Regions from separate parts of the Paenibacillus sp. B1-35 genome, predicted to be linked through region 1. Evidence: predicted binding sites of a transcription regulator. Region 1 holds the regulator's gene; the other holds the start of a gene.
What was found. The regulator LexA, encoded in region 1, represses DNA repair genes until DNA is damaged. The targets are predictions, from matches to a motif close to CGAACATATGTTCG.
Positions count from the first base shown of each region.

Region 2: the regulator LexA is predicted to act here: its motif matches at 6,407-6,420, upstream of ACQ5BJ_RS09780 (DNA polymerase IV).

Region 1 covers NZ_JBCHVJ010000001.1:1,111,435-1,127,250, forward strand. The annotation lists gene ACQ5BJ_RS04600 (metal-dependent hydrolase) at 1-94, opposite strand, end outside; gene rnz (ribonuclease Z) at 214-1,131, opposite strand; gene metH (methionine synthase) at 1,371-4,808, opposite strand; gene ACQ5BJ_RS04615 (1,2-dihydroxy-3-keto-5-methylthiopentene dioxygenase) at 4,973-5,515, shown strand; gene ACQ5BJ_RS04620 (FixH family protein) at 5,683-6,138, opposite strand; gene ACQ5BJ_RS04625 (HAD family hydrolase) at 6,411-7,217, opposite strand; gene ACQ5BJ_RS04630 (hypothetical protein) at 7,275-7,805, opposite strand; gene ACQ5BJ_RS04635 (DUF896 domain-containing protein) at 7,869-8,084, opposite strand; gene ACQ5BJ_RS04640 (LysM peptidoglycan-binding domain-containing protein) at 8,266-8,628, opposite strand; gene lexA (transcriptional repressor LexA) at 8,930-9,556, shown strand; gene ACQ5BJ_RS04650 (DUF817 domain-containing protein) at 9,895-10,701, shown strand; gene ACQ5BJ_RS04655 (hypothetical protein) at 11,086-11,526, opposite strand; gene ACQ5BJ_RS04660 (hypothetical protein) at 11,562-12,032, opposite strand; gene ACQ5BJ_RS04665 (hypothetical protein) at 12,576-12,704, opposite strand; gene ACQ5BJ_RS04670 (accessory gene regulator B family protein) at 12,688-13,182, opposite strand; gene ACQ5BJ_RS04675 (hypothetical protein) at 13,163-13,879, opposite strand; gene ACQ5BJ_RS04680 (EndoS/ChiA family endoglycosidase) at 14,561-15,538, shown strand.
Region 2 covers NZ_JBCHVJ010000002.1:492,594-508,409, reverse strand. The annotation lists gene hmpA (NO-inducible flavohemoprotein) at 1-756, shown strand, start outside; gene ACQ5BJ_RS09820 (manganese catalase family protein) at 839-1,408, opposite strand; gene ACQ5BJ_RS09815 (spore coat protein CotJB) at 1,460-1,729, opposite strand; gene ACQ5BJ_RS09810 (spore coat associated protein CotJA) at 1,732-2,049, opposite strand; gene ACQ5BJ_RS09805 (GNAT family N-acetyltransferase) at 2,244-2,762, opposite strand; gene ACQ5BJ_RS09800 (Crp/Fnr family transcriptional regulator) at 2,925-3,446, opposite strand; gene ACQ5BJ_RS09795 (hypothetical protein) at 3,701-4,165, shown strand; gene ACQ5BJ_RS09790 (IS3 family transposase) at 4,243-4,491, shown strand; gene ACQ5BJ_RS09785 (hypothetical protein) at 4,572-5,066, opposite strand; gene ACQ5BJ_RS09780 (DNA polymerase IV) at 5,063-6,331, opposite strand; gene ACQ5BJ_RS09775 (hypothetical protein) at 6,861-7,994, shown strand; gene ACQ5BJ_RS09770 (DUF6544 family protein) at 8,337-9,170, opposite strand; gene ACQ5BJ_RS09765 (MarR family winged helix-turn-helix transcriptional regulator) at 9,178-9,642, opposite strand; partial or broken gene ACQ5BJ_RS09760 (hypothetical protein) at 9,850-10,228, opposite strand; gene ACQ5BJ_RS09755 (SOS response-associated peptidase) at 10,210-10,932, shown strand; gene ACQ5BJ_RS09750 (DinB family protein) at 11,025-11,579, opposite strand; gene ACQ5BJ_RS09745 (helix-turn-helix transcriptional regulator) at 11,666-12,580, opposite strand; gene ACQ5BJ_RS09740 (cupredoxin domain-containing protein) at 12,589-12,978, opposite strand; gene ACQ5BJ_RS09735 (stage VI sporulation protein F) at 13,299-13,586, opposite strand; gene recG (ATP-dependent DNA helicase RecG) at 13,715-15,763, opposite strand; gene ACQ5BJ_RS09725 (DegV family protein) at 15,782-15,816, opposite strand, start outside.

The sequences.
Region 1 (15,816 bases):
CGAAGAACAAACTAGGACGCTCCGCAACCTGAGGATGTACACAAGCAGCCCCTGCCAAAGAAGCGCCAAGCAGCAAATGACTCGCAGTATCCATCCATAACCCCTCCTTTAACATCTCTGTTGCTCTCGTGCAATTGCCTAGGCAATTGCCCTTACAACAACTCGGTTATGGATAGCGTATCGAGTAAGCGTTAACGCAGCATTGATGTGATATTAAGATGTTGTAACGATCGCATGCTCATCGGCAAGAACCGTATTTTCAAATACGTCACGTGCTTCCTGTAAAAGTTCCTCCATCCGTTCATCATTGTATCGTGAACTAAAATGAGTCAGAGCAAGCTTCTTGGCTCCTCCGGACACTGCGGTTTGCGCTGCTTGCCGAGCCGTGCTGTGGCCAAATTCATTTGCATTTTCGCGTTTATCTTCCATAAAGGTTGCTTCGTGCACGAGTATATCAACGTCTTTCGCGAGCGTGACCGCATTTTCGCAAGGACGAGTATCGCCGAGTATGGCCACAGACTTTCCAGGTATCGGTTTCCCGATGACAGAGGATGCTTGAATTCGTTCCCCATTCGAAAGTATGACATCCTGCCCTCGTTTCAACTGACCGTATAAAGGTCCCGGCGGCAGCTCCTTTTCCTTTAACAGCTTTAAATCTAGACGCCCTGGCTTTTCCTTTTCTTGAATTCGATACCCAAAGGATGGAACACGGTGATCAAGAGGCAGTGTCGTAATTATAAATTGCTCATCCTCCCAAATCACGCCAGACTCTATCTCTTGGATATGAAGCTCATAAGGCAAGTGCGTCTCACTTAATTCAAAAACAGTATGTATAAATCGATGTAACCCTGCAGGACCAAATACGGTCAAAGGAGACACCCCGCCTTGGTAAGCGCGACTGGACAATAGCCCCGGTAATCCAAACAAGTGATCGCCGTGCAAATGAGTGATAAAAATAAACTCGCACTTGCCTAGCTTCAATGGCGACTGCAGCACCTGGTGCTGGGTGCCCTCTCCGCAGTCAAACATCCAGAAGGAACCGCGTTCTTCATACAATCGGAGCGCAATCCCGCTTACATTGCGGCGAGTCGTCGGCATGCCAGCGCCTGTTCCTAAGAAGTAAATATCCATACTCATACTCCTTTGCTTCTGTAATTAAATACGAAAACAATATCATCTTTTATTTAATCTATTTAATCTATTTAATCATTAATATTTTAAAATGTTTTACACACATAGTATGTCTCACTCCACCAAGATATAATAAGCTCCGTACTGCCTGACAGCAATACGGAGCTTATATTATTGTCCATACATAAGTGTGACACACTGCTGCACAGACATCTAGTAATTTTTTTATGATGTAAAGATTAGGCCTTATCTACGTTAAAGTATTGTGCTTGCGGATGAGCAAAGACCATTGCCGACACGGATGCCTCTGGCTCCATCATAAACCCGTCCGTTAAATGAATGCCGATGTCTTCCGGCTGCATTAACTTGAATAATGGCCCTTGATCCTCGAGATTTGGACAAGCTGGATATCCGAATGAAACTCGTATCCCTTGATATCTAGCTCCAAATCGCTCCTTCATTGTCATCTGTTCCGGATCAGGATAGCCCCATACTTCACGCATCATATGATGAATCCGTTCTGCAAGCCCTTCTGCCAGCTCCAATGCAACAGATTGCAGCGCATGTGACCTCAGGTATTCTCCCTTCTCCTTCCACTTATCCGCTTTGCCGCGAACATCATCACCAGCAGTAACCACCAAGAAGCCTACATAGTCCATTACGCCGCTCTCTTTTGTTCGCAGAAAATCTGAAAGACACAGGTAAGGCTCAACCTGCTGCCGTGGGAATGCAAAGGTATGGAGCACCTCCTCTACATTGTCAGGATTATAAATGTGAATGGTGTCCCCTTCCGATTGGGCTGGGAAGAAGCGATACATAGCATTCGCCTTTAGCACACCTGCTTGAGCTTCCTCTGCCAGAATTCGGTCAACGGTCTCTTTCAAATCTAATGCCTTCGGGTCACGATTGTTCAACAACTGTTCAACCGAGCCCTTTAATCCCAAATGATGTCCCAACAGCATCTGGAAATTCAAATAAGGAAGCACCTGTGGAATTGGAATATCGCGCAATACATGTCGCTCTAAATCAGGCGGAATGTACACTTCGGCTTCCGTAATGCTGGAACGAACCGCCCGTGTTAGCTCAGGTAGGTTCGACTGCTGTTCCGATTCACGAGCCAACCGTTCCTTATGAGCGCGGAGTTCCTCAACCAGCAGCTTACGTTCCGATGAATCCATAATTTTATTGGCCAGATCAAGACCGTCCATTGCGTCCTTTGCATAGAGAACTAATCCATCATATTCCGGACTAATTCGATTTTTCGTGAACTTTCTCGTTAATGCTGCCCCACCAACAAGAATTGGCACATCGATGCCAGCAGTACGCAAGTCTTGTGCGGTTATGACCATTTGCTGAGCTGACTTGACAAGCAAGCCTGACAGTCCAATTGCGTCTGGCTTTTCCTTGCGATAGGCCTCGATCAACTGATCAGGTGGAACCTTAATGCCTAAGTTGACAATTTCATATCCATTATTCGATAGGATGATTTCCACTAGATTTTTGCCGATGTCATGCACATCGCCCTTCACCGTAGCGAGTAGAATTTTCCCTTTCACAGCAGATTCATTCTTCTCCATATGCGGCTCCAAGAAACTGACCGAAGCCTTCATGACTTCTGCGCTTTGGAGCACCTCAGCAACGATAAGTTCATTATTGTTGAACAGCCTTCCAACTTCCTCCATCCCTTTCATTAACGGACCGTTAATGACTTCGAGTGGAGTGTATTTTTGCAGCGCTGCTGTCAAGTCAGGAATAAGCCCTTCCTTCGTACCTTCTACCACATAGGATGCCAAACGCTCATCAAGTGGAAGGTTGCTGGTTTTTTCTTTTTTCTCTACTTTGCGGTTACGGAAAGCGGCAACAAATGCTGCCAGCGTCTCATCGCTGGTGTCATACAATAAATCTTCCGCAAGTTTGCGTTCGTGCTCGGGGATGGATGCATAACGTTCCACCTTCTCCGTATTGACGATCGCATAATCCAGCCCTGCGCGGGTACATTCATATAGAAATACAGAGTTAAGCACTTCACGTCCCGCTTCAGGCAGACCGAACGAGATATTGCTTATCCCGAGAATCGTTTGTACCTTTGGAATCGCCTCTTTAATCAGACGTATCCCTTCAATTGTCTCTTTCGCCGAACCAATGTATTGTTCATCCCCCGTTCCAACTGGGAACACGAGCGGGTCAAATATAATGTTTTCTGGTAGAATGCCGTAATTATTCACGAGGATGTCGAAGGAACGCTTCGCCACCTCCAATTTACCTTCACGTGTAATGGCTTGACCGCGCTCATCGATCGTGCCGACAACCAGGGTTGCACCATAACGATGGACAAGCGGCACGACATGGTCAAATTTCTCCAGACCGTCCTCTAAGTTAACTGAGTTAATAATCGCTTTCCCTTGGGAATACTTCAAAGCCAATTCCAATACCTTGGCATCTGTCGTATCGATGACGAGCGGAGCCTTAACCTTCTTCACTACTTCCTGCAGAAATTGTTCAATATCGTGCGCTTCATCGCGATCCGGATCCTGCACGCACACGTCAATGACATGTGCCCCATTTTTCACCTGGGAACGCGCAATCTCCGCCGCTTCTTCAAACTTTCCTTCGGCAATTAAACGCTTAAACTTGCGAGAGCCAAGCACATTGGTACGTTCTCCAACCATGTAAGGACGACTTTCATCTTCTACATATACGGTCTCAATACCGGATACAGCTGGAGGATGTTCACCAAACGTTGTTCTTGGGGCATACTCGAGCAAAGTTTCTCGAAGAACCCGAATATGTTCAGGTGTTGTTCCACAGCAGCCGCCTGCAATATTCAACCAGCCCTGCTCTGCAAAGGTTGCGATTTTACGAGCAAGCGATTCTGGCGATTCATGATAATGACCATTCTCATCTGGAAGCCCCGCATTCGGGTAACAGCTGATCGCAGAATTAGCGATAGACGCAAGGGTACGCAAGTGATCACGCATGAATTCAGGCCCTGTCGCACAGTTCAATCCGACGGAAATCGGCTTCAAATGTTCTAGGGATATGTAAAACGATTCGATATTTTGACCGGCAAGGGTTGTTCCCATCGGTTCAATCGTCCCCGAAATCATAAGCGGAAGTGTGATACCTGTAGATTCAAAGGCTCTCTGTATCGCAATCGAGCCAGCTTTGACGTTCAACGTATCCTGAGAAGTCTCTAAAAGAAGCATATGAACACCTGCTTCTATAAGTGCAACTGCTTGTTCATAATAGCTGTCAATCAACTCATCAAATGTGACTCCACCGGTAACAGATAAGGTTTTTGTCGTCGGCCCCATTGCACCAGCAACGAATCTTGGCCATTCCGGTGTGCTATATTTTGCAGCTGCCTCAACAGCCAGCTTCGCCGCGGCAACGTTCAACTCACGTGCACGATCAGCAATATCATAATCGGCAAGCACGATACGGGTAGCCCCGAACGTATTTGTCTCCAATATGTCTGCGCCCGCTTCTAGATATTGTTCGTGTATTCTGGAAATGACATCTGGACGTGTCAGGACTAACATCTCATTGCATCCATCCAATTGTTCGCCTCCAAAGTCTTGAGGCTTCAAGTCAGCTTGTTGGATCATCGTGCCCATAGCACCGTCTAAAATGAGAATGCGTTCATGTAATTGTTCCTGTATCGTTCTTGTTTTCATCGCTCTGCCCACCCTCTACCTTAAACGTTAAACCCTAGTTTAGCAGATGTGATCCGATTAGAAAAGACTCATACACGACTCGCTTCAAAATGTTTCTTGCCCAAACTTTTCCTCTGTACTATAATTAAATGAATAAATCGCATTGGGAAACGGGGGATTAGAAATTGGCACAAGTACGAATTCGAAACACGAACAAAATCATTATAGGGGAAGAAAATGTTCGTTCTTTTCTATCTTCGCAGGGTGTGCTGTATGAGCATTGGAACCCGAACAAACTTGATCCATCTCTTCGCGACAAGTTCGTGCTATCCGATAAGGAGAAGCAGGCCATTTTAGATACGTATGAAGAAGAAATCCGCGATCTGGCTGAAAGACGAGGCTATCGAACGTGGGATTTGATTTCTTTATCCGATGCAACTCCTAATATTGAAGAGCTGCTGAAGAAATTTGAGCAGGTTCACACCCACACAGAAGATGAAGTAAGAGCCATTACTGCCGGCAATGGTATATTTATTATTAAAGGTAGCGACGATGTCGGTTATATGGATGTAGAACTGGAAGCTGGGGATGTGATCTCTGTTCCAGAGGAGAAACCACATTACTTCACGTTGATGGACAATCGTCAAATTGTAGCGGTACGCCTCTTTATCGAGACTGAAGGATGGATTGCGCACCCGTATACGGATCCCACCTTTCAAAAAGCCTAACTCCTTTACAAGGTAAATCCTATAGAAATGAACTGATTTTCACGTCTATTCACAATGCCTTTCATTATATGCAAACAGGGCAGTCTCATAAGTTCCTGTCTTTACTCGGATCTTATGAAGCTGCCCCTTCTTATAGAGGAATCATTTTATTTTCTTATCGAAATTCCTTACTTTACAGTAAACTGCTTCTTCGGCATCGAGTGCATATCACGAGCAGTTACATGAGAGATGACGGTATAGGTACCCGCTTTCTTGAATGTCTTCTCGAACTGATAAGTTCCATCTTTTACAGGCTTACCCTCGATCATCTCATGCTCTTCTCCATCCATCCACAATTCAAACTCGACTTTGTCAGCGTCATCTACCGCCTTATCATCTTGCGTTACCCGAGCTGAGATTGTAGCAGCTTCGTTGCTCTTTACTTCTTTCGGCACCTGTAATTCAACCTTAATCATTGCAGGCATCTCATGATTTCCTTCTTGCATTGCACCAGAGCCATGACCAGCATGTCCTTCATGACCGGCTGATGATGAGCTACTTCCCGAGCTATTTCCACAACCAGTTAGCAGCATTGCCCCGATTGCCATTATGAGCACAATTAATTTATTTTTGTTGCTGAACATACAAGCTCACTCCTCAACATTTATGCTAGGATTATCGTATCATTATATACAGCATTCTCCAATTCCTCATGACTCTATCGAGCTATAATTTAGGTAATTCTGTGACGATCCAATGACATTTATCACACTTTTCCTCATTCTTTATTTCAATATTTTCTTTTTTCACCGCACATAAATACATACAACGCATTAGAAAAAGCCTGTGTTCCCACAGGCTTGCTCTTGTTAGTCTTGCTCGATGCAATTGATTATGAAGTTGTATCTACAACGATTTACGATTCCTTCGAGTTGATCGCTTCAATAATTTGCTCAATTTCAGTTAGGCTCGTAATCGTATATTCTGGATGAACATCGCCTGACAATTCAAGACCTTTACGATTCAACCAGGCATGATGCATACCAACATTTTGGGCACCTTGAATATCAGTCGTTAATTTGTCTCCTATCATAATTCCTTCATGCGGTTCTATACCGAGCAAGGACATCGCATGCTTGAACAATTCTGGATCCGGTTTCCCTTTCGGATGATGCCCAGAGATTACGATATGATCAAAATAAGATAAGAGTTCCCGCTCACCATTCAACTTTTCCTGCTGCAGGTCAGGTGAGCCGTTCGTGAGCAACAACAACGGATACTGTGCTATTAATTGGCGGAGCACCTCGTAAGTCTCATCATATACATAAGAACGGGCCCGACGTTCACTCATAAATCGTTCTGCCAACTCTGCACCTAGTTCTTCATCAACTCGACCGGCTGCCTGAAGTCCCTGTGTCCATGCTGCTCGACGATACGCAGGTGCAAGCTGCTCTAATAATCGAAATTCAGGATGATCCCCTTCTGCAAACTTTCCCCATAGGGCTTCAAATGGATTAATCCCGATATTCTGCGTGAAAGGATACGTTTCGTAAGAAGCGTATAATTCGCGGGCAGCTTGACGAACACAAGACTCCAATTCCTCTGGTTCAATACCTGTTCGCTCATATGCATATTCACAAGCAGCAGCAAAGGCCTCTTCAACAGAGCGTTCATCCCATAATAGAGTGTCATCCAAATCGAACAGCACAGCACGTATAGACATGTTTCTCTCTCCCATCACAGCGACTAGATTAGCTTCTCATTATATACATGTGCAAACTTATTTCGACGCTTCTTTCTTCGAAGTGTCTTCGAACTCAATCTTATGCTGATTAGCAAAGACGCGCAGTCGTTCGCCCATTGCATTGGTATCGTATCTGTTCAGCATTCGAGAGAATATCCAATTCGCACCTTTCCCCGTATGTTCAATCACCACATATCCAGGCTGAATTGCAATCTTCTTCATATCTTTGGAAGACAAGGTACGAAGACGATTCCAACGAATCGTTGATACCTCGTCAGCTCCGACACGCAGAAACGGTCTTCTTAAGAATAAAATTATTCCCAATCCGACATAACATACGATCGTAACCCAATAAAGAGTTGGATATTGATTGTTCGTGATAATCCCGCCTAGTAGTGCATACATAATGGCGAAAGCAATCAATGCGAGCGGCATGATGAAGCTGCGTCCTTTAAATTCTTCATACGCAGGCTTGCCTGCAGACAGCGACGGCTTGCCTTGCTTCATTCGCTGCTTGTTCAATTTTGCACTATTTTGGCGGACTTTGCGTTCCCAACTGCGAGACATGAATTCGCTACCCCCTGTATTGTAAACGAGTAATGATAATCCATCGTTATTAATGAAGAGTCATTAATGAACGAGACCGTTCGTACCGGAATTATCTGTTCCTTCTTCGTCCTCTACATAGCGAATATTGTCTAATTGATTACGCACCTGCTTACGGAAAAGTACCAAATATTCCTCACGCAGCTTTGCGCGCTCTTCCATTTCCGCTTCGCTCAGCCCTACTGTCTTATGTTTGCGGGCCAGTTCATTAATTCGTGCAATAAGCTTGTCAATATTCATCATGTACCTCCATGTGTGTAAGCATATGTTCTACTTTGACATGGAGGTACCAGCTTGTCAAGCAAGCTTCTCCAAAGCCATTATATAGATAAAAAAGAGGCTCCATGAGCCCCTTCGTAAACTGTTTATATGTATAGATATTTGTTTCATCTGAGCCAATTTTCCGAAAATTGTTTTGTTATCAAGGAATCGGTACCAACAATACTTCTCCTGCCTGCAAAAATTCACCTGTTAACTGATTCAATTGTGCAATTTCATATATAAATTCACGAATATCCGTATGCTCAGGCTTATATGTTGATGCAATCTCCCACAACGTATCTCCAGGCTGAACAAGAACTCGTTCAACAACAGTTCCACTCACAACATCCTCACGGTCATCATCATTTCCAAGTGCTTGTACAATGCTTCCACAAGTAATGAACAACAATACGATTAAACTGATCATAAAACGCACACGCAAAGGAAACAAACGCTTCTTTTGCTCAGATTGCGAAGCTGTTGTCGACACCTTATAAATGGAACGATACGTTGTATACATCATAAATGATCACTCCCAAACACTTGTTCTATTATTTAATATTTCAAATTTAACACGAACACACGTTTGAGTCAACATATATTTAGAACGCTCGTTCCCCTTTTATTGTTCGTTACTCTTTTGGGATTGTATGCATTTCATTGAAAACAGCATGATCAAAAATGATTAAAGATACTTTATTTCCTTCTTATCCGATTACGCCTATATTCTATTTTTTATTCAAAATCTTTAGAACTTATGTTTGTACGAACGGAGGTTCTGTGGTATAATTTTGTCAAAAGAGTATTCATTGGAGTTGATACCCTTGTCTAAAATATCAAGTCGTCAACAAGCTATCCTTGATTTTATACGTGATGAAGTCCGAGCTAAGGGCTACCCACCTTCTGTTCGTGAAATAGGAGAAGCCGTTGGTCTAGCATCCAGTTCTACCGTACATGGTCATCTTGATCGTCTCGAGAAGAAGGGCTTTATTCGTCGTGACCCTACGAAGCCTCGGGCAATTGAACTGCTTAGCGATCAGTCCGACCGCACGGCAGACTTTTCTCGCTCCTTTGCGCGTGTGCCGGTAGTTGGTAAAGTAACTGCGGGTGAACCGATTACCGCAACAGAGAACATCGAAGATTACTTCCCACTGCCTTTGCACATGGTTGGAGACGATGAAAATGTATTCATGCTATCGGTCATGGGGAATAGTATGATTGAGGCCGGTATACATAATGGCGACTATGTCATCGTACGTCAACAGCAGACAGCGAACAACGGAGATATCGTCGTTGCGATGACCGAAGATGATGAAGCGACGGTTAAGACATTCTATCGAGAAAAGGATCATATCCGCTTGCAGCCTGAAAATCCAACTTATGAGCCGATTCGCTTACAACACGTAACTATTCTAGGCAAAGTTATTGGTTTGTTCCGTGATTTTCATTAATACAAACAGAAATGCCTCGTTTCCACTTCATTAGCTGGTTAAACGAGGCATTTTATTTTGCTTCCATCTCCACTATCCCCCTCAAGACAATATTTTCAAAAATAAGCTCAGTACAATCGTTATACCGGATTGAAGATTAACTTACTTTTCGCCCTCTTCCCTTCGTTACAATATCTATAGAAATCATTAATTCATTTGAGTCGGCATATTATTATTTTATTGTTTTTCAATAATTATTTATTGACTAATAGTATATTCCTAATTATGATTGTACCTAACGAATTACATGGTGCTTGTTCATCAACCGATTAATACGATAATCAATGTAGGAGAATCGAATGGGAAAATTTTTTAAACTTAGGTCATTCATTTATTTTGGCTGGCAGCAAGCGCTGTCTTGCTTATTCCCCGCTTTTATTTTTGCAATGCTGGCACTTACGAAAACCGTTGACATCCCTTTCATGCATCGCTATGATTTCTTGTTGTTTGTTTGCATAATTGCACAGATTATTATGATTCGACTTGGGATCGAAACGTTCGACGAATTAAAGGTAATTTGCGTCTTTCATTTGATTGGACTTATGCTCGAAATATACAAAGTCCATATGGGTTCTTGGGCTTACCCTCAAGAAGGCTGGACAAAAATATTCGGTGTACCTTTATACAGCGGATTTATGTACGGGAGTGTGGCGAGTTACTTATGTCAAGCATGGCGACGACTACAGGTCAAGGTATATCGATATCCCACACCTTGGTATACGATACCGCTAGGGTTGGCCATATATTTTAATTTCATGACCCATCACTTTATTTATGATTTACGTTGGGTATTAATGCTCTTGCTATTCGTCATCTTTTTTAGAACGTACGTCGAGTATACGGTATTGGGCGTGACACGTCGTATGCCACTTGTGCTGTCGTTTGCTCTAATCGGATTTTTTATATGGGTTGCAGAAAACATCGGGACATTTTTGGGTGCATGGTATTATCCTCATCAAGTTAACGGTTGGAATCTTGTGAAGTGGGGGAAATTCAGCTCCTGGTTCTTGCTAGTCATCGTGTCTTTCATGATCGTTGCCCATCTGAAGCATGTAAAAGGAGGACATTTCAAGAAAAATAGTTATATCCGCGACATGAAGTCGTAAAATCAGAATGAGAACAGCTTGTTCTTTACTTTCTGGTAACAATGCATTTGGAAGTACATTCTTTGATGCATTATTATAACGTGTCAACTACTGTTCTATTGTAGAAAACCTAGTATCATGTAAAAGTTTTTATATCGGATTGAAATTGAATCTATCGTTGGATCAATTTTCAAAATCAAAAGGCTTTGTTCTTCCAAAAATTCTTATAAGCAGCGAGATCCTAGATCATTCCCACGCATGTTAGAATCAATTGCAAAATGTTCAATATAAGAGAAATGTTCTATTTTCCAATAAAACATAATTCCAACAAACTCATATCTTAGAGTCGCATCACAATGATATGCTAGAAACAAAAGCCGCTGATTATCAGCGGCTTAATTCATGTTATATATCATTTACATCGAAATTAAGCGAATATTGAGTCAGTGAATGATTTACTTTCTCTACAAGTAAATATAACTTTGCTCCATTAGGAATGTATATGTTTTCAATAAATTGATGTGGTCCAATGTTATAATTTGCATACATTAATCCCGTGCTTGTATTATCGATATACTGAATTTTTAAAGCTAATCTAAAATTATTCCAATCATCCTTTGGCTGAATCCATGCAACAAATCTCTGCATTTTACCCGTGTTATTAGTCCATATAAACCAGTCCTTGTCAGTGTTACCCTCGATGTATAAATTTACAGCGTTCTTGGGGAAGATAGTGATTGCAGATTCTTGAGTATCCCCTATGCCCTTAGCTGCAAATACGCTTGTTGCAAATACCAACATAAATACAAATGCAAGAATTGATGTTACAAATCTTTTATGCTTCATAATATCCCGTTCCCCCGACATAAAATTTTCGAATTCTAAACATCGTACATAATGAAGTTTAATCTATATTGTTCCTGAGTAACAAACTTGTTAGCACTTGCTCTGACATATAAAGTTGCACCTTGAGGAACATATAAATTCCTTATGATTGCAGGAAACTCAGAACCTGGTTTTGTTGGTTCTGCATACAGCAATGTGGATTCTCTCGTTTCGGTGTACTTTATTTGAGCAGCTAAATCAAGCGAAGTTTGTCCACCATTTGATCTTAAATCCAAGAGGATCCAGCGATCTTTGCCACTATTATTTGTCCACTTATACCAATCAACATCTGATGCATTTGCAATGAAAAGATCATAAGGTTGATTAGAAATTAACGTTAATGCATTATCTCTCGTATCTCCAATTCCGACAACATTAGTTGATACATCTGCAGCGATTGCCGGTTGTGTCATTGTCAGTAACAACATGGATGCAAAAAGAACAGAAACCATTTTCTTAATCCTCATAGTCCTTTTCCACCTTTTTATGTAGTAGAGTTGTTTTCCCAACTCTCTCCTAGATAATACCATCACATTACTTATAGTGTATATAGAATTTTGTATTTTCTTCCTATTTATTCCTCTACACTCTTAGTTCTTGCAGTAACCTCATATTTTTATATAAGTGCTGGCTCAACGAATCCTATACTAATCTATCCAGTAGCTGTATCAACCTTAGTTACCTAGCTTGTAAAAATATCTCCACCAAAGGCTTGTCAAGGTGCGAATTTTTTAATGTTCACGACTTGATCTATTTTAGACATAAGAAAAAGCACCGGTTAGGGTGCTACAAGAAACATCATCTATGCCACCAAGATTCCACTATCTGATGAACAATAGCTGGTTGGTAACCTCTTCCTATCAAATAAGATACTGACGCAGCTTCTCTAAAGGAGCGGCATTTAAGGAAAAATAATTTTCAATACTGATGGCAGGATTTTAAACCGTGGCAGTTATATCAAAACTGCGATTTAAATGTCCGAGTTCCATCAACATATGTAGTCGGCCTTCTTACTTTACATCTTTTTTTAATGCTTCCGGGAGCTTCTTAGCACCGAAAACGATTTTTGGTTTCATTGATTGCTTTTCAGCTCTTGTCTCCATTCGATTCATTAGAAACATTTCAATCTTTTTTCTCATCCTTAACACCTCCTTTCGGTAAAATGGTTAGAGCTTGTACAAAGAAAACAATTGCTAAGATGGTCGACTGTACTACTAAATTGATGCTAACAATGAATACTGCCAAGCATTTATATATTGTACCATTTTTATGCACAGCAATCTCTTCAAACCAATTTGGAGCACGCAAAAGAAATATCAACATAGATATCATCGTTACTATAACTACAGCCGTTTTAGATAACGGTATTACAGGTACGATCACACAGAATAGTGAAGTCATGATCATACACACAGTTAATGATGAAAAATGAATGCCACCTGAAAAGCTTCGGATAGTCGCTAATCCCACGAAAGCTAAAACTGACTCCATAAGCTGTCCAAAAATGGCACCTATTGTAATTGTAATTAAAATTACTCCGTATTGATTTATAGTCATCGCAATACCGTATTCAAGCACTTCTATATCTACTTCACTGTCAGGATTGTTTTTCTTCAAGGTTCTTGCAATATTCCTCGAAAGACTCTCTAACACTTTCATCATCCCCCTGATCAGATAAAAAGTAAGCAATTCCGAAGCTTGCTAATGAAAGCATCATGAGAAGTATGTAATTTTGAGACATAATAATGACTAATGTCAAAAATATAGTTATTGCGGATACAACGCCTGAGATGATTACAATGCGATTACTATATTCTGAATACTTGATTCGAAATGTATCATGCGGTGGAACGATAATAAATGAAAATCCCATGCCTGTTGCTCTGAGGAGCACTGCTATTGCTGCACATATAATGAAGGAACATAACTGAATTGAGTTAACAGGATAACCTGTATTAGCAAATATAACGGATTGGTCAGCTACTCCTAGAGCAGCTAAACTATAGTAAACGATCATTTGAATGGATATATAGGCAGACAAACCTGATCCAATAATAAACGCTGCATAATGAAGTCTGTATTCTAACACAGAATAGTAAAAAAATACAAGTATGATATATTGCAAGGGCAAATCCCATGTAGGCAAATTGATCTGCGTCCTTAGTAGGAATGAGCATATTGCTAATGCCACGGATAAAATGAGCAATTTATATTTGTACCTTAATAAAGGCTGCTTATATATCTTTAGGATTAAGGCATTAACAACTGCAGCATCAAGAGTACTAAACAATAGGTAAGTAAAAGACTGACTCACTAACACACCACCCTTTATAGTTATATAAGACTATTATAAATTAGGATATCTACGTATGGTATTGTTAATTTACTTTAAAGCTTGTAAAACAAAAAAAGAAAATCTCTCGTTTCAAAAATAGCGTAGATCACATCTTAAAAAATAACCGCATATGTAAATTGGATCGTGGCCATTATAGCGGGCGGACAAGGGATTACCATCTTCAAAACTTGGTTTGATTTTTTGCGCAAATATTTTTTTACTACTGGTCCTATTCATTTTTGTAAACTTCTGGACGATAATATAAATGTCTCGACTTTTTCAAAAATGGCGCTCCTTGACGTATTTGGCATATAAGAGCTGCTAGCAGACTCCATCGTGTAAAAAATAACCGATTAGCTTATGAAGTTCCTCATTTAAATCTTCATTTTCAAACAGATGGGCGATCTCTAGTTTTGCAGATGTAGTACGCCAATCGAGAGTCAAAAAGTAATACGTAAATACTTATTTGAGGAGGTTTTGAAATTATGTTTAGATGAAGAGTATAATGCAAGCTGGCGTTATAAACCAAGGTCTATCTCAAAGCCCAACAACGACATCACTTCACTGCAATTGTATTCGGTATAAAGACAGAATCCCCTGGAAATGTAACCGCTTACTTAAGTGAGCAAATATTATAGTTAAGGAAGGAAGTCCGCTTTTATGAAGAAAACATCAATGTTGTTAATCTTGTCGACAGTTTTAATTTTATCTTTAGTGAGTGGCTCAATTATTTCAGCTAGTCCATCAACTTCTTCAGGAAACGAATTGACCAAAGGTCAAAAATCTCCTGTAATGATGGCGTACTACAGAACATGGCGTGACGTAACCATGCCTCATGATTCAAACTCAACTCTACCAGACCCTAATGTGACAGCTATGACAGACATTCCTGAAGAAATCGATATCGTTTCCGTCTTCCACTATGTAAAACCAGGAACAGATGAACAATTATTTTGGGACACTCTTCGTGATACCTACGTGCCTACCTTGCACGAACGTCAAACCAAAGTGATTCGCACGATAGATATTAGGGAGCTATATAACGTACCTAGTAGTAGTACAATGCCCACTTCCAAAGAATATGATGATCATGCGCAATCCATAATAGATAAATACGTAACTCCCTACAATTTAGATGGCTTAGACATTGATATGGAGGAAACATTAACACAAGAAAAAGAAACAAAAGCTTTTGGTTCTTTTGAAGCTCTGTCTAAACGTTTGGGACCAATGTCGAATAGCGGCAAACTGCTTATCTATGATACAAACAAAGACAATCATAGTCTTTTCAAAAAAGTAGCTCCATTTTGTGATTATTTGTTTCTACAAGCTTATGGCAGAGCCCCTAGTAGATTAGATAGTACATGGGCAACTTATAAAAATACGATCTTCCCAGATCAGTTTCTTCCAGGTATATCCTTCCAGGAAGAATTAGGTGCAAATTGGGGGGATGCTCAGGAACCATTTGAAACAAGCAGAGCTTACAAATATGCTGCTTGGCAACCGAAAGATGGTCCTAAAGGAGGAATGTTTATCTATGCCATCGATAGAGATGGAAAAGAATACGGAGATAATACAATTACTAAAACAGACTTTAATTGGACAAAAAAATTAATTGATGTCTTGAAAAACAACTAAATATTTCTGTAATGCGTCTACTTGACGGAGAATAGCCATTATCATTAGCCATTGCAGAAAGTTTTGAGAGCCGTGAGAGATTCTTTTCTCAACGGCTCTTGTTTACTACCGATTAGAATTCATGATTGTATTTTTCAAGTACTCCTTGAACTCTGCATATTCGCATTCTGTGATTATTCGTGGGAAGCTCATAATGACAAGCTCATGAGGTTTATATTGTTCCTTATATGGAGGATGTTCGTGATGGTATTTGTTTTCTTGGAAACCAAGTCTCATGT
Region 2 (15,816 bases), on a different contig from region 1:
TTCATCATTGCCCGTAAAGTAAAAGAAAGCGACGTGATCACCTCCTTCTACTTGAAGCCAGAAAACGATCAGCCGATTGCCTCCTTTCTGCCCGGTCAATATATTACGATTCGGGTTCAGCCGGAAGGCCAAGTCAATACGCATTATCGCCATTATAGCCTATCCCAGGCTCCTCATCCCGATGTATACCGCATCAGTGTGAAGCGCGAAGGCGGCGATGCGAACTCTCCTGCTGGTGTTGTCTCCTGCTACATGCACGATATGGTGCAAGAAGGGGATGTTATCGAAGCGACAGCACCTGCAGGCGACTTTACCTTAAAGCCAAGCGCTGCACCGGTGGTGCTGATTGGCGGCGGCGTCGGGCAAACACCGCTTCTAAGCATGCTGCATTCGCTAGCGGCCGAGGACTCCAAGCGAGATGTTTATTACATTCATGCCTCACGCAATCACGCAGCACACGCCTTCAGCCAGGAAGTGAATGAATTGGCTGCTAAGCACAGCCATCTTCACACCTTCCTATGCTATGAGAAAAGCAGCGGGACAGAGTCCACAGAGTCCTGTGATCACATTGGCTTCGTCGATGCGCAGTGGCTTAGCTCCATCATACCGTCCTCCGTCTGGAAGAAAGCCGACGTTTACTTCTGCGGCCCTGAGCCTTTCATGAAGGCGGTATATCGCGCAATAAAACAGCTTGGAGCTTCGCCTGACCACATCCACTATGAATACTTTGGACCGGCAGGATCCTTGGAGGCTTGACCGCCTCCATAACAGAAGGGACACTTCTTGCACTCTGCAAGGGTGTCCCTTTCGCATGTTATCGTCTTTTCCGACCTGGTCATCAAAATACTTTTTTCATACTCCGCTCTTCCTTTAGTATTTCAACAGCTTCCCTGAAACGCAAAGAATGCACGACTTCACGCTCGCGCAAAAACTTCAGTCCATCCTGCAAGTCAACATCGTCCGTCATGTCGATCAGCCATTGGTATGTGGCGCGCGCCTTCTCTTCCGCTGCAATATCTTCGTACAAATCTGCGATCGGATCCCCCTTGGCCTGTATGTAGGTCGCCGTCCATGGATCCCCCGCAGCATTGCTATAGAACAACGCCTTCTCATGCGCTACAAAATGAGGTCCTAGCCCTGCCTCCTCCAACTGCTGCGGCGTCGCATCCTTCGTCAGCTTATGCACCATTGTGGCAATCATTTCGAGATGGGCGAATTCCTCCGTGCCGATGTCCGTCAACAGCCCGATCACTTTATCAGGAATCGTATAACGCTGATTTAAATAGCGCAGCGCTGCCGCCAACTCTCCATCCGCCCCCCCGTACTGCTCCATTAACAGCTTCCCCATACGAGGATCACACTTGCTAACGCGCACTGGATATTGCAGCTTTTTCTCATAGATCCACAACTCCGCGTCCCCTCCCATTCACCAAGTTTCTCAGCAGTCTCTTGCCCACAGCTAAATTTGCCAAGGCCATGGTGTTGTAGCCCATGTCCACGGACAACCAGAATAAGAATGTCCATAGTTCATTAATGGCCCGTATTGCTCCTGAAAATGATGGGCGACCTTCATCCGTTCCGTTACGTAATAATTGAATTGCTGAATAGCCTGTAAATCTCCTGGATGAGTGTCCAAGTACAAATTTAATTCCAACAGTACAAAATCAATTACTTGCAGCTGCTCCAAGCTTCTGCGGTATTCTTCGGTTTGAAAGGGATGTACACTCATCGTCAAGCTTCCCCCTCCCCTCGCTGCGTTCTGCGGGAATGATATGGACTGTATAGAGCAGGCCATAAGGTTCCACAGCGCAACGCCTGTTCTGGCGGGAACTGCGGAAGGTTGGGCGGCTGAAACGTAATAAATTGGTTAATGGGAACGACATATACCGAATAAGGCAGTGGTGGACAAGGATCACATGGACTTCGGAACGGGACGTATACACGATCTTGCGGGATTGCCTGTTCCGTTGGACAACAACTGTTCCTCGCTTGCTGTTCAACCGGCGGCAACTCTCTTGAAGCTAAATTTCGCTGTAATTCGTGTTCCATGACACTCTTTGCGCCTCCTTGCTTTCATGTTCGCATTTCTCGATCTCTTACTTGTATGAAAGAATAGGAATGTCCCATGTACATAATTAAAGCCAAGGTGTGACAGATTTGATTTTCTGTGCACCTTGGCTTGAGGAGCTGCGGGATATGTGTCTAAGTCTTATTTTTATACAAAGAAAAAAGAAGTTCGGATTCTATCGGCTTGCATTCTCAGTGATTGCTCCTATCGGATTTGTGATCCCGTATATTGTTTGCGGTTCCCCAAAGCGCTGGACAGTGCTCCGAAAGCTCATGCCGACTCGTTCAAGCAGCCTGCGGGAAGCCTTGTTCGCTGCCTGTGTTTCGGCTACTACCTCGGGCAGCCCCAACACGTGGAAGGCATGCTCAATCACGGCTGTAACAGTTTCTGTCGCGTATCCAGAGCCCCACCATTCAGGCAGCAGTTCATAAGAAACCTCCGTACTTTCACCGTCATGATGAAAATCCAGAGAAATTAACCCGATACATGCATTCGTTTGCTTTTCTCGAATCATCCAGAACGATGTTCCTTCCTGCGGAGCAAGCATTCGGTTGAAGCTGCCTTTGATCGCCTCCTCCTCTTTCCATGCCCCTCCAAGATATTTCCGCACCTCTTCATTGACATACAATTTTCTGACATCTTCATAATCTCCAGTGTGCAATGTGCTAAGTATACAGCGGTTCGTTTCAAGCAAAACGTTATCCTCCATTATGAATGTAAAATACGAATGATTATCCTATTAAAGGATATTTCACCTCCAAACAAAACCTCCATATCGAATTCGCAATTTATACGCAGTCCCTCATGCCAACCCGCTTCATGCCAGAGAACCTATTCTCTTATTCTTCCACGCTCATCAGCCATCTTCTCCGCCGTGACCTTGACGCAGAAGCCGATTCACCGTTTCCCGCCTAACACCGATAAATTGACCGATTTCCTCTTGCGTCAATAATTCGGTAATAGGCATTTGCTCTGTATAACTGCGTAACCAAGCTGTCAGCAGCTGCAATCGTTCACTTGGGGTTCCAATGGTTAAATGATCAATGCGCTGCTGCATGAAGCGCAGCTTATCCTGAAGCAGCCTCGCGATGTCCAGCGCCTTGTCTGGTTGCCGCCGTAATCCTTCATACCACTCCTCAGCAGGAATTCGTTCTACTTCTGTCTTCACCATCGCGGTTGCTGTGCCATGGCATTCCTTCGGTGAAATCAACGAATGATGAGGGACAATTTCGCCCGTATATATGAGGTTGAATAAAATAATATTGCCATTCTCATGCAGGCGTGTTACTTTACATAGCCCGCTTATGATGCGATACAAATATGTTCCGGGATCTCCTTGTCTGAACAATACCTCTCCCCGATGCAGTGTCATTCTCATCCCCGACTACCTCCTTATCTTATTTCCCGCTCTGTCTGCGAATGCTGCTGTATTCGTTGGGATGTCGTCCTTATTGTACCGATTTTCCATACTTTTGACTACGTATGCCCCTTGATATACGAATATTTGTTCGGTATTATGAATATAATACGAACGTAGGTTCCCTTTTTTTATATACATCCATGCTTCTTATGGCTGAGGTCAATGCATTTGGCGTACACAAAATGTATGGCATACAAGGAGGAAGAGCGTGCATGGGTACACCATTCGCATCGAACGGCGCTCCACCGCACAGCGGAGAGGATGCCCTTACTGTCAAGCAATATATTATTCAAACACTCATTTTGGATGTGCTGGAGCGGGACATTGGACGCATAGGGGCCTCTAATCTGAAAATGGCCGACATCTATGCTCAATTTCTGCGACAAGCGCAAGACAACGCTTCTCGCGATTTGTTCCACCTTCGCAAGCAATTTCGCAGCCGCGGCATTAAAGTGTATGAGGAAGAACGGCTAGAGCACGGAATTCGTGTCCATTATGTATGTAGAGGCTATCAGCATTCATTCTACATGCTGCGCGGCTTGATTCGGGCTGAGGTAAAGAAACGGATGCAGGCTTACTTGCACATTGCTGCCGCCCAAACCTCGAATTTGAGCACAAAGGCAGCAAGTATAAGCAGCAACAACAGTGCTTCTACAAGCCCACAGTTAGGTATATAAGCTTCATTTCATCATCTTATCCCTCTCTTACAAAAACACCCCTTAGCCAGCACCAGAGCGTTCTGCTCCTCTGATGCTTGCCGAGGGGGATTTCATATCTTCTCTCTTATTGCCCCGTCCAATTTCTTATTTCTTATTCTGTTTCCGATTTTCTTTTTATTTTCGACAATGCTTGTATAGAGTCGTTCCTTTCGTATCTGAAAACAGAAAAGATCTATCTAACAAATCCGCAAACGTTATTGGAATTGCTACAGGTTATCCGAGATTACGTTTCGTTTTACAACCATGAACGCTTTCAGAAAAAACTAAACAACCGTTCCCCATAGAGTACCGGGAAACGGTTGCAGCGCAGATGTCTTTTTAATTCTGTCTACCAAACAGCAGGCTTAGACTTATTAATGACTTACTATTTTGACCTTGATAAGTTACTTAATTTTGTGATAAGTCTGTCCGTGTATCGAGCTAACCTTCTGCTTATTTCCATCCTCATGTACTCTTTTGTTATAATAAAACTATCCTCAGAGTTACGGTAAGCATAGTGTAATATCATTGTACTATCGTGCTTCTCTTCATCTACAATACGAATTTCTTTTTTCAACATCTCTTGTCTTCTTTTGGACAGGTCGGCAGAAATATTATTCGCGAGGATTTGAGCTGCCTTGGTATAAAGGGATTTTAACGTCTCAGAGGATACCCCCATTTCGTGAATTTTTTTAGTTACCATTGTATACATTACTGAAAGTAGAATATAATCGCGCATTAATTCAATATCTTCTCTCTTTGGCTGGTTTGATGTCCCGCTTGGCGCGTCACGATGCCTACTCAACAAAGCTTCCCGATGTTGCGGCAACATCATCCGGCTGGACTCCCAAAGACCATTCTTCTCGAGTTTTTTACTCATTTATAATGCCCCCCGATTTTCAGGGATCTCTCTAATGCTTGACCTGCGTGGGTAAGGGAAGAAGCTCTGATAATTGCCGCATTTCCATATCGATCCTTAATCGTATCAGTCACCTTATCCAGCGCCCTAGCTCTCTCTTGATCTTCAAAAAGCGTTAGTTGATAATGCTGGTCATCTTCCAATGTGCTTAACATAACACCCACACGACGTACGGGCATCCGATCCCAATATTGATAAAAAATTCTCTTTACTATCTCAAATACTTTATTTGTATTATTCGTCGGGTCTGGCATTTTCATCTGGCGTGAGAATCCTGTAGGAGCATCGTACGGACTGCACATACAGCTTACGGTTGTAACCCAGCCCATATACCCTTTCGTCCGACAATCTCGGCAGACTTCCTCCGTCAACTCCAACAATATTGTATCGATCTCTGCAGAATCCGTATAATCTCGGGGCAAAGTCATCATATGACCAATAGATTTTGGAGGAGTTTGAAATGTCCCTGGTGTCACCAGACTATCATCCAACCCGTTCGCCGTTCGCCACATCACCTCGGCATGAATATCCGACTGCTTGCCGAAACGAGCTCGAAATTTATCCTTAAGCTGTGGCAATGGAGTTCTCGCAATGTCCCCAATCGTAACTATCCCTAATTTCGCAAAATGCCTGCACATCCGGGATCCAACACCGAACATTTTATGAACAGGTTCTTTCCAAAGCACGACGGGAACATCAGATGGATGCAAGGTAAAAATACCGCTTTTATTTTTTTTTGCCCAGATGTCTGTTGCAGTTTTAGCTAATATTTTATTGGTGCTGATTCCTATTCGAATCCGCACTCCTGTCTGGAGCATTACTCGTTTTTGGATTTCCTTTGCAATGGTAATCGGATCCCCGAAAATTGATTGGCTCGCCGTCACATCTAAAAATTGTTCGTCAATACTAAACACTTCAACTAAATCCGTAAACTCCTCATAAATCTGAGTAATCATCAAAGAAACATCGATGTAATGCTGCATACGAGGACGCATAATGACGAGATCCGGGCATTTCTTAAGGGCTTCACCTAACCGTTCGGCTGTCGTCACGCCAAAACTTTTCGCAATCGGGCACGCGGCCAGAATAATCCCTGAACGACGTGTAGGGTCACCAGCTACTGCTACTGCTTTATTTTTATATTCTGGATGATCTGCTTTTTCTACACTTGCATAAAAGCTTTCGCAATCGGCTAAAAATACTACCCTTTCCCTTCTTTGACTCACATAAAGCCCTCCAATATTTATAAATCATGTTACATGCACAATCACAAAACAAGAACGTATATTCTCATTATATACCGAACATACATTCCCTATACAAATGAATTTTTTGGATCTATGAAACCTCACCCTTAGTTATCGAATACATTGTGGCTTTTGAATCGATGATGACGATGCATATGGTCAACTACAGAATGCAAGGCAAAACACAAAGCCAATTTACAAGATAAAGGTAAAGGTGCTGTTTGCAAGCATTGAAGAGCAGAGCGACAGGAAGAGCAGGAGCATATGGCAATGTGGGCGTAATTATTTCATAGTAATATTATGTCCCGTATAATGAATGAAGTAGTTGATGCAAACTTCATAAAAGAATACCGCCAATCTAAACCTTAAGCATTAAGACTACGTTAAGGATATTGGTCTAAAGGTGAGCAAGAAGAGAAATGCTTCACTTTATTTGCGGGTTCGAACATCTTGGAGCTACTCTGTTTGTAAAGACTAATAATATTATCAACTTTTGGGAGAGACACATATGAACAAACAGGTATTTAGCGATCTTTGTGATGACGCTTTAAGGAATAAAGATACTTATTTGCAAGAGGCAAGATCACGGGTTACACGTTGGGAGTATTATGAAGGTTCCTCATATTATCATTTAGCACCATATTGGTTTGAGCGTAACATTGAACCAAAAGGGATACCTACTAGTAATAGCGATGGGTTTAATTACGGATTTGATTGCAATAATCAGTTGATTTATATGAAAGTAGGATATTGGGAAGAGTGTATTGAAAGGAGTGGTGATCGTATCATAAACCGAACATTTTTGGATGGTAGGGTGAATTCCATTGAGGTGATTATACTTGAAGAAGGACGTCCTATCGAGTACACGGAATTCGTTGTACGAAATGGTATTGACTTATGGCATATATGGTCTTTTAAAGAATACTATCGCTACTCAGGAAACCAATTAACTACCATTGAATTAGAAAAATATGAACCTAAAAATATTACTACATATAGCTTGGAATATAAAGAGACAGGTGAGCTTAAGAAAATCACAAAATTAGATGACGAAGAAATCATTTACCTGGAAATGTCGGTAGAGGAAGTAACCTCATTACGTAGTACTGTCATTGAAGAACTATATAGTGAATGTGAAGCGGCTTTACAACGTTTAGGTAAGTGTATAGGTGAAAGTAAGCTTTGTTTTTTAGCAATTTGGCTACATCAAGAAACTCAAGCTGTAGTTAATCCAACGTTTATTGCTGGGATGGACTATATTCGTGAAGAACAACTAGCTGATGGAGAAGATCTAGAAACACTTTGGTATATAGGATACCATTCAGACTATGACGAAGGGCTTGAAAATGAGGATCTAATTCGGAAATTTTCTCTGTTAATGAACTATTGGGAGCTACATTCTAATGTTTCTGATGAACCTACCTATTCTACATTGCAACATCATAATTGGTGGGGAGAAGGATTAGCTATATGGCAGGAAGTTGCCTATAGACTAAATAGAAGGAAGTGGGATAAAGTCTTACCTGTTACTGATCATTTTGTTGTGTTTATTGACGAGGAAAATTTCGATCCAAGTAACGATCTTCCACGTTATATAACTCATGAACAATTAGCTAAACTTCAGGCGAAAGAACTAATCTGATATCTCATTTTTAGTATGACTGTGAGTAATAAAAAGCACTCACATATGTGGGTGCTTTAGCCATGTTATTTGGGATCGTCAGTAAATTCAGCGGGGCGGTTTTTTTGTGAAGCGTAGCCGACGTCGAGTTAATGCTCCACCAAAAATACCTTTGGTATCCAATTATACCAGCCCTTCTTTAGCAAGCTTGCGGACTAATGCCAAAAGAGGCCGCATTCCTCTCATTAGGAGAGTTAATTACCAGCTTTGCAAAAAAACAAGCGTCTCGGAACGATAGGAGACGTAACGGGTCAAAGTCATTAAATCCCATCAATATAAGGATGAATAAAGAAACACCTATTTCTATTCATATTCAACAGTAAAACAAGCACCGTCAAAATAAATAAGATCTCCATGATCGTAATTCCAAACAGCCTGAAGTTGGGTTGGTTGTTTGATACCGCCAATTGTCTTGTAGTCCTTAAATATGGCCGACCATCTTACTTGCTGAATTGTTCCATCGGTAGATATAACGTATCTATCTTCTGTTGTAAAAGAAAGAAGCTCCCCCTTCTCACTGAAAGTAAATATCCCGCTTGCTGATATATCATTGTACGATATCGTCGCTTTTGCATGGGTATCATCAACTGTCTCCCAGGTCATATAATGCTGTAAAGCAGCATTAGGCATGATAAGAGATTCTGAAAGAAAGGTTACTAGACAAGCTTTATTCATTTCTTTACCTTTGTGATTAAACAGCGTAATGACTTTAGCTAGAACTCCTTTCATACTACCTTCACCATCAATATAAGAATCGAACCCTTGAAATGGTATTCCATACATTGACGTGTCAATATAGGCAAATCTTATAGGCTCGCGTACAAAGTTATATTGAGTGTAGTCGATTTTTAATGGTGGCTTGTCGGGTGACATAATAAAATTAACTTCTTTAAAGGCTACCTTCATATAAGACATTTTAGGAATGCCAATGTATCCACTATATTCAAAATATTTCCTTACCGGATACGGCAATTCTTTAATATCATCGAATGTAAAGATATCATTAATGACATTAGAAATATTGATTTGTTCTGTTGCGGATTGAATAAACTCTGTATTGGTTTTGGAATAAGGCACATTAAAAAATACAATGATACCGATTATAATAATGCCAAGGATCGAAACGATTATCCACATTGTTTTTTTACCCCTTTTCCTCGACTTCATGAGCATTCTCCATTCTGTTTACATTGTTAGCTAAATGAATGACTCCTTCATACAACCCATTGGTCAAATTTTCATCAAGTTCGTCAAACAGAGCATTCAGAAACTGCATCTCTTTTTCGCTTCGAGCCTGGAAATAAGTGAAACATTCGGGTGTAAGGTGAATTCTAAAGATTCTAGCGTCTTGATCATCTTTTATAAGGGAAACAAAGCCCTGTTTCTCAAGTAAACCGGCCATTTTCTTAACGTTTTGCCTAGAATTCCCAACCAATTTAGCCACCTCACTTATTGTCGGAGATGATCGTCCCGACTTTAAAATGACAGCTATCAACAACCACTGCTTAAGCGTTACATTCTCATCCAATTTGTCACCAAGAGCTTGTAATCGGTTGGCTAATGTAAGAATACCACCAAAGATGTAAGCCTTTTTCTCTATGTCATTCAATATTAAATACCTCCGATTTTTCAAAATAAAGGTAACTAGTTACATATATTATATGTAACTAGTTACCTTTTGTCAAACTTGTTGATGAAAACGAGAGAATCTACAGTAACTTCCAATATGACACCTAGAACTTCCCTCTATCATCAGTCATCGGACAGTGTTGTTTCGCTGCAGATGCGCAAGCTTCAGCGGTTTACCGAAGAGTTACGAACTCCCCGTCACATCCAGATGCTGTTCATCACAATACTGTACGGCTCACCAAATCCGTATATCGCTGAAATATTTCCGTAATTTGCAGCGATACGCGAATGTACCCCTCCATGTGGGGCTGAACAACAATGAGATCCAGGCATTTTCCTATCGCCTCGCCCAGCCGCTCCGCTGTTGTGATACCATGCTTTTTCACTATTGGACAGGCCGCAGGGATATTTTGAAAATTCCATTCTAACAGCGTCGAATGCTGGCCAATATAGAATGGTATGCCTCTCCACTTCACGCGGAAGGCAGGCGATTGTGATATGATAAACTCACTATAGGATAGACCTGAAAAGGAAGGAGTACAGGAATATGTGTGGCCGATATACATTAACCGTTACCATTGAACAGCTAATGGCACATTACTTGCTCGACCCAGGTGCTCTCGTGCCCTTTCATGAGCCACGCTATAATATCGCGCCAAGCCAGCAGGTTCCGGCGCTTATTCATGATGGTGCGAAGCTTCGGCTTGGACCGCTCAAGTGGGGGCTCATTCCTTCTTGGGCAAAGGATGAGAAATTCGCTGGGCGCACGATTAATGCGCGTGCTGAAACATTACGGGACAAACCTGCCTTTCGGCTCCCCTTCCAGCGAAAACGGTGCATCATACCCGCAGACAGCTTCTACGAGTGGAAGCGCAATCCGGACGGAACCAAGCAGCCAATGCGCATTAGACGGACAGACGGCGGCATATTCAATATGGCAGGCTTGTATGACACGTGGGTGAATGCCAATGGAGACAAGGTTAGTACATGTACAATCATTACCACGACACCGAATGAACTGATGGAGCCAATCCATGATCGAATGCCTGTTATTTTGCCTGAGGAGCAGCTGTCATTCTGGCTGGATCGCCGCATGACTGACACGGGGAAGCTCCAGTCTGTACTCCTTCCATATCCGTCGGAGCTGATGGAAGCTTACCCTGTCAGTGCCAAGGTAGGGAACACACGAGTGGATGACCCATCCTGCATTGAACGTGCAAGCTTACAGGAGCAAAAAGGAGAGACGCACGACAGCGTCTCCCCTACATGATTTGAACGATGACAACCTATCACGGTTCGCCATATCTCGCACCCAAGATTATTTAATACAGCTGCGAAGCGAACGCTAGGCGTCCTAAACAATTACATGGCTGACTCGGTCTCCTGAAGAAATTCCGCTAGACGCTCACGCTGCAGCATATGATGACGGAAATGCATATCCACGAGCATATACCATTCCTTCGCACTCAAGTAGCCGAATCCCGGATGCATCGTCTTGTTCTGTTCCGGAATCGATGCAACAGCTGACGCAAGCTCCTCCATTCGCTGCAATACGGCCTGCATCCCTTTCACGATTTCTTCCTTGCTTGCAGGCTGTGGCGGCGTATATTCCGGCGATGCCGGCACCTTTATCCGAATGGGAGGAATGCTTCCCGCAGCAAAGACAAGCTCCCCTTGTTCAGACTTCTCCTGCTGGCTGCCGCCATCTACAATCATGTCACGGCATACCTCGATCTGACGAAGCTGCATGTAGAGAGCGGAACGGATCAAATGCATATATACTTGCCCAAGCGACCATTCCTCTTCGCTAGGCTTATGTGTAATCTGCTCCATGCTGTAGCGTTCGAGCTCTTGCACAATCTGCTTTACGGATTCCTCTACACGCAGCAGCGATTGACGTGGGTTCATATTGGTCATAAGTAAAACTCCCTTCAAACGAATATATCCCAACTATACGCAAACGCTACTGACAACAGTATGTCAGTAGCGTTTATATTGCTGCACTATTTTTTTGCCTCGAGATAAACGAGCTCTGCCAGCGATTCCGGCTCCAGTACCTCCGCTAATGTGCCCCAGCCCATAATCCAGCCAAGCACCTCCTCAGGTCGTCGTACCCGCAGCGTCACAAGTGCCCCTTCCGGGTGATCCTCCATAACTTCCACGTAATAATAGCCCTGCTCCTTGACCTTGTCGGCTGCCGCAGCGCGCAGAAGAACACGAACGATCATCGAACGATCATCGGAAGGCGTATAGGATTGCAAGCAAAAGTCTGAAGGACGGACAAATGGTTCGTCCAGTAGTTCCAACTCCTTGATGCGGCTAAGTCTAAAATGCCTCAGCTCTTGCCTGAGATGGCAATATGCAACCATCGCCCAGTTTCCTTTGACATGCACAATGCCATAAGGATCGACCTTTCGAACATGCTCTCTCTCGCCGTCTTCCCCGCGAACTGGCTTCACATATCGGAAGCATACCCTCCGCTCCTCCAGAACAGCACGACGAAGCACGGCCAGCCCTTCTGTATGCGCTTCATCAGCAATCATTTTCAAGGAGGAGCGCATCCGATCCGCATCCTGCTGCACGGACGCTGGCATAACAGAAATAAGCTTGCGCCGAATGGACTGAATCGTGGCATCATGGGTTCTGCCGAACTGCCGCTCGATGTAATCTACCCCAAGCAGAAGCGACTCCGCCTCTTCCGGCGTAAAATGAACAGGCGGCAGGAAGTAGCCTTCCATCAGCGAATAGCCCTGGCCAGGCGCTCCGATGATTGCAACTCCTGCCTCACTAAGCGCCTGAATATCACGATAAATCGTACGCACACTCGTTTCAAAAACAGACGCCAGATCCTCTGCTCGCATTGTCCCTCTGCGCTGCAGTTCCAGCACAATCGCCATCATCCGATCCGTCTTATTCATCGCTGACGCTACTCTTCTACAACGAGTTCGCCCTTCATACCATCATGGCCTGAACCGCACATAATCGAGCATTGAAATTCAAATGTACCAGCCTTATCTGCGGTGAATTCCGCGCTTGCGCCATCCTGCTGCAATTCTACATTGTAACCATCCAGCTTTAAGCCGTGTAGGCCCTGCTTATTATTGAGTGTCAGCTTTACCTTGTCGCCTTTCTTAACCTTGATCGTTCCAGGCTCAAATTTATAATTCGTTGCATTAATCGTTACCGTGCTTGCCCCATCCGAGGACGCAGCTGTCCCTGATTCTGCACCAGTTCCCTTGCCTGAACCGCAGCCAGCGAGTGATACAGCCAGCAGCATGGCAGCCAATAACGCTGCACCTATTTTAATCTTCTTCATGTTGATTCGCCTCCATGTATTAGATAATGAAAGAATGAATGCTAACCTTTATTACTATCTAAGCATATTTTGAGTACTTGGATCGTAAAAATTGAAAATTGTTCCGAATTCGTCAACAATGCGACCTCAATCGTGATCCATATTGTTGAAAAAAGCAGGAAATAAGAAGGTATATCTAGGCCTATAATGTCGGGAATCGAACTAAAACTATACGAGCCGCCCTATTTCCCGCGCGAACACGCAAAAAGCCCAGCTCTCCCAAGAGAACTGGACTTCCTCGTGTATTTAGCATACCTAGGCACCCTAAGGCATAGCTAATATTAGCGGAACATCCCCCACAGCTTCAATAAATGGAACGTATTGTTCGGATCGATTTTTTGCGCAAGAATGAAATCGGTGAACTGCTCCTCCTGCTGGCTCGTGAGCGGCTCATTCAGCGCTTTCGCAATTTGTTTCATGAGACGCTTGATCGTGGCGCGATTTTGAAGATCCGCCTTGGTAAGGCCCTCGACAGCCTTTTTTACGCGATCTTTCGTTGCTGGATTTTTCAACTTCAGCTTTATTCGCTCCACGAGCTGTGGACTAATACCATATTTCACATAACTCATACGGACAGCACCTCCAGAACATATCCCGTAGAAAACATGGGAACCTGTTCCAATATATGCTTACCCGCTTGTCTACTATCCGCCCGATTTCATCCGAACTGCCTGAATGCTGCTGAAAGCAGTCAACGTTAGTCCAGAAGTTCCCCTTGGAACAACTGCTCCTGCTGGGCAGCATCCCGGAGCGACGCATATTCTAGTGATGTCCAATACGCCTCAGAGCGGATAAGCTCCGCTGCATCATCTCGCGCCTGCTCCAGTACGGCAAAGTCACTTGACATATCTGCCACCTTAAAGTCAGGCATACCGCTCTGCTTCGTTCCGAAAAAGTCACCAGGACCACGGAGCTCCAAATCACGTTCGGACAGCTCGAAGCCGTCATCCGTTTCCGTCATAATGCGCATACGCTCTTGTCCAATCTCCGACTTTGGATCCGCGATCAGCACGCAGTAGGACTGATGCTCGCCTCGTCCAACACGTCCACGCAACTGGTGGAGCTGCGACAAGCCGAAGCGCTCCGCATCCATAACGATCATAAGCGTTGCATTCGGTACGTCAACACCAACCTCAATCACCGTCGTCGAGACGAGTACATGGGTGTCTCCCGTACTGAACGTGCGCATGACCTCATCCTTTTCTGAAGGCGTCATGCGTCCATGCAGCAGCCCAACCTTCAAATCTGGAAACGCCTGTTGCATCTGTACATGTACATCGATTGCATTCTGTACATCCAGCTTGTCCGATTCCTCGATGAGCGGGCAGATGATATAAGCCTGTCGTCCAGCATCCACCTCGCGGCGGATAAAGCCAAGGACACGGTCGAGCATATCATGCTTCACCCAGTACGACTTAATCGCCTTGCGCCCAGCAGGCCGCTCACGAATAGAGGACACATCCATATCGCCAAAAGCGGTAATCGCCAGCGTACGAGGGATTGGCGTCGCGGTCATGAGCAGCACGTCTGGGTTCATCCCCTTGCGGCGCAATATGCTGCGCTGATTGACACCGAACCGATGCTGTTCATCCGTAACAACAAGACCAAGTTTCCGGTAATGCACGTCATCCTGAATGAGCGCATGTGTCCCGACCATAATGTCGACCATGCCCATCTGCAGCGATGCGAGCAAATCTTTGCGCTTCCGTCCGGACAAGCTTCCTGTCAGCAGCCCGACCTCAATGCCGTGCGGCTCGAACAGCTTCGTCAAGGATCGCATATGCTGCTCTGCCAATATTTCCGTAGGCACCATAAGAGCCCCCTGGTAGCCTGCACGTACAGTAGCATACAAGGCAACAGCGGCCACAACCGTCTTACCGGAGCCGACATCTCCCTGCAGCAGCCGATTCATACAGGTAGGAGCCCTCATATCGTGCAAAATATCAGTTACAGCCTTCTTCTGACCATCTGTCAGCTCGAAGGGAAGACTGCGGACGAATTCACGAATCGTCGCATTGCCAACCTCATGAACAACCCCGTCAGCACGCTCGCGGGTAACCGCACGGAATACGTGCAGTTTCAGCTGGAACAGCAGCAATTCCTCGTAGACCATTCGTCTTCGCGCCTGCTTGCCTTCCTCTGCATCCTGCGGCATATGCATCGCCCTCACAGCCTGCTTGCGCGGCATCAGTCGATAGCGCCGCATCAATTCCGGCGGCATCAGCTCAGGAATTGCTTCGCCGAACTGTTGAAGCGCTTGCGTAATCGTTTTGCGCATCCATGCCTGCGTAATCTTGCCACCGACTGAATACACGGGCTGCAGGGTGTTTTTCCGACCTTCTCCACGATCCGAGAATTCAGATGTCGACACCGTCATCTGCAGTCGGCGCTGATCCCATTTCCCGGTCAATACAATCTCCCGCCCTTGCGTAAGCTGTTCGCGCAAATAATGGCGGTTGAACCATGTTGCTGTAATTAGCCAATCCTCTACCATCACTTTGCAGGACAAGCGAGACTTGCGTCCGAAGCGCTGCAGAACGGGAGCGCTCATTACCCGTCCTTCGACGGTTACTTTCTCTCCATCCTTTAGTTCGCTAAGCGAGCGCAAATGAAAATCATCGTAACGGTATGGAAAATAATCAAGTAAATCAGCAACGGTAGAGATGCCAAAGGCGTGAAGCTCTTGTTGTTTCGAAGCGCTCACGCCTTTAATCATCGTTACCGGACATTGTTTAAGTTCAATCATAATTGCACCACACTTACCCTATTGCACAGATTCGACGGAATCCGTATCTGCTG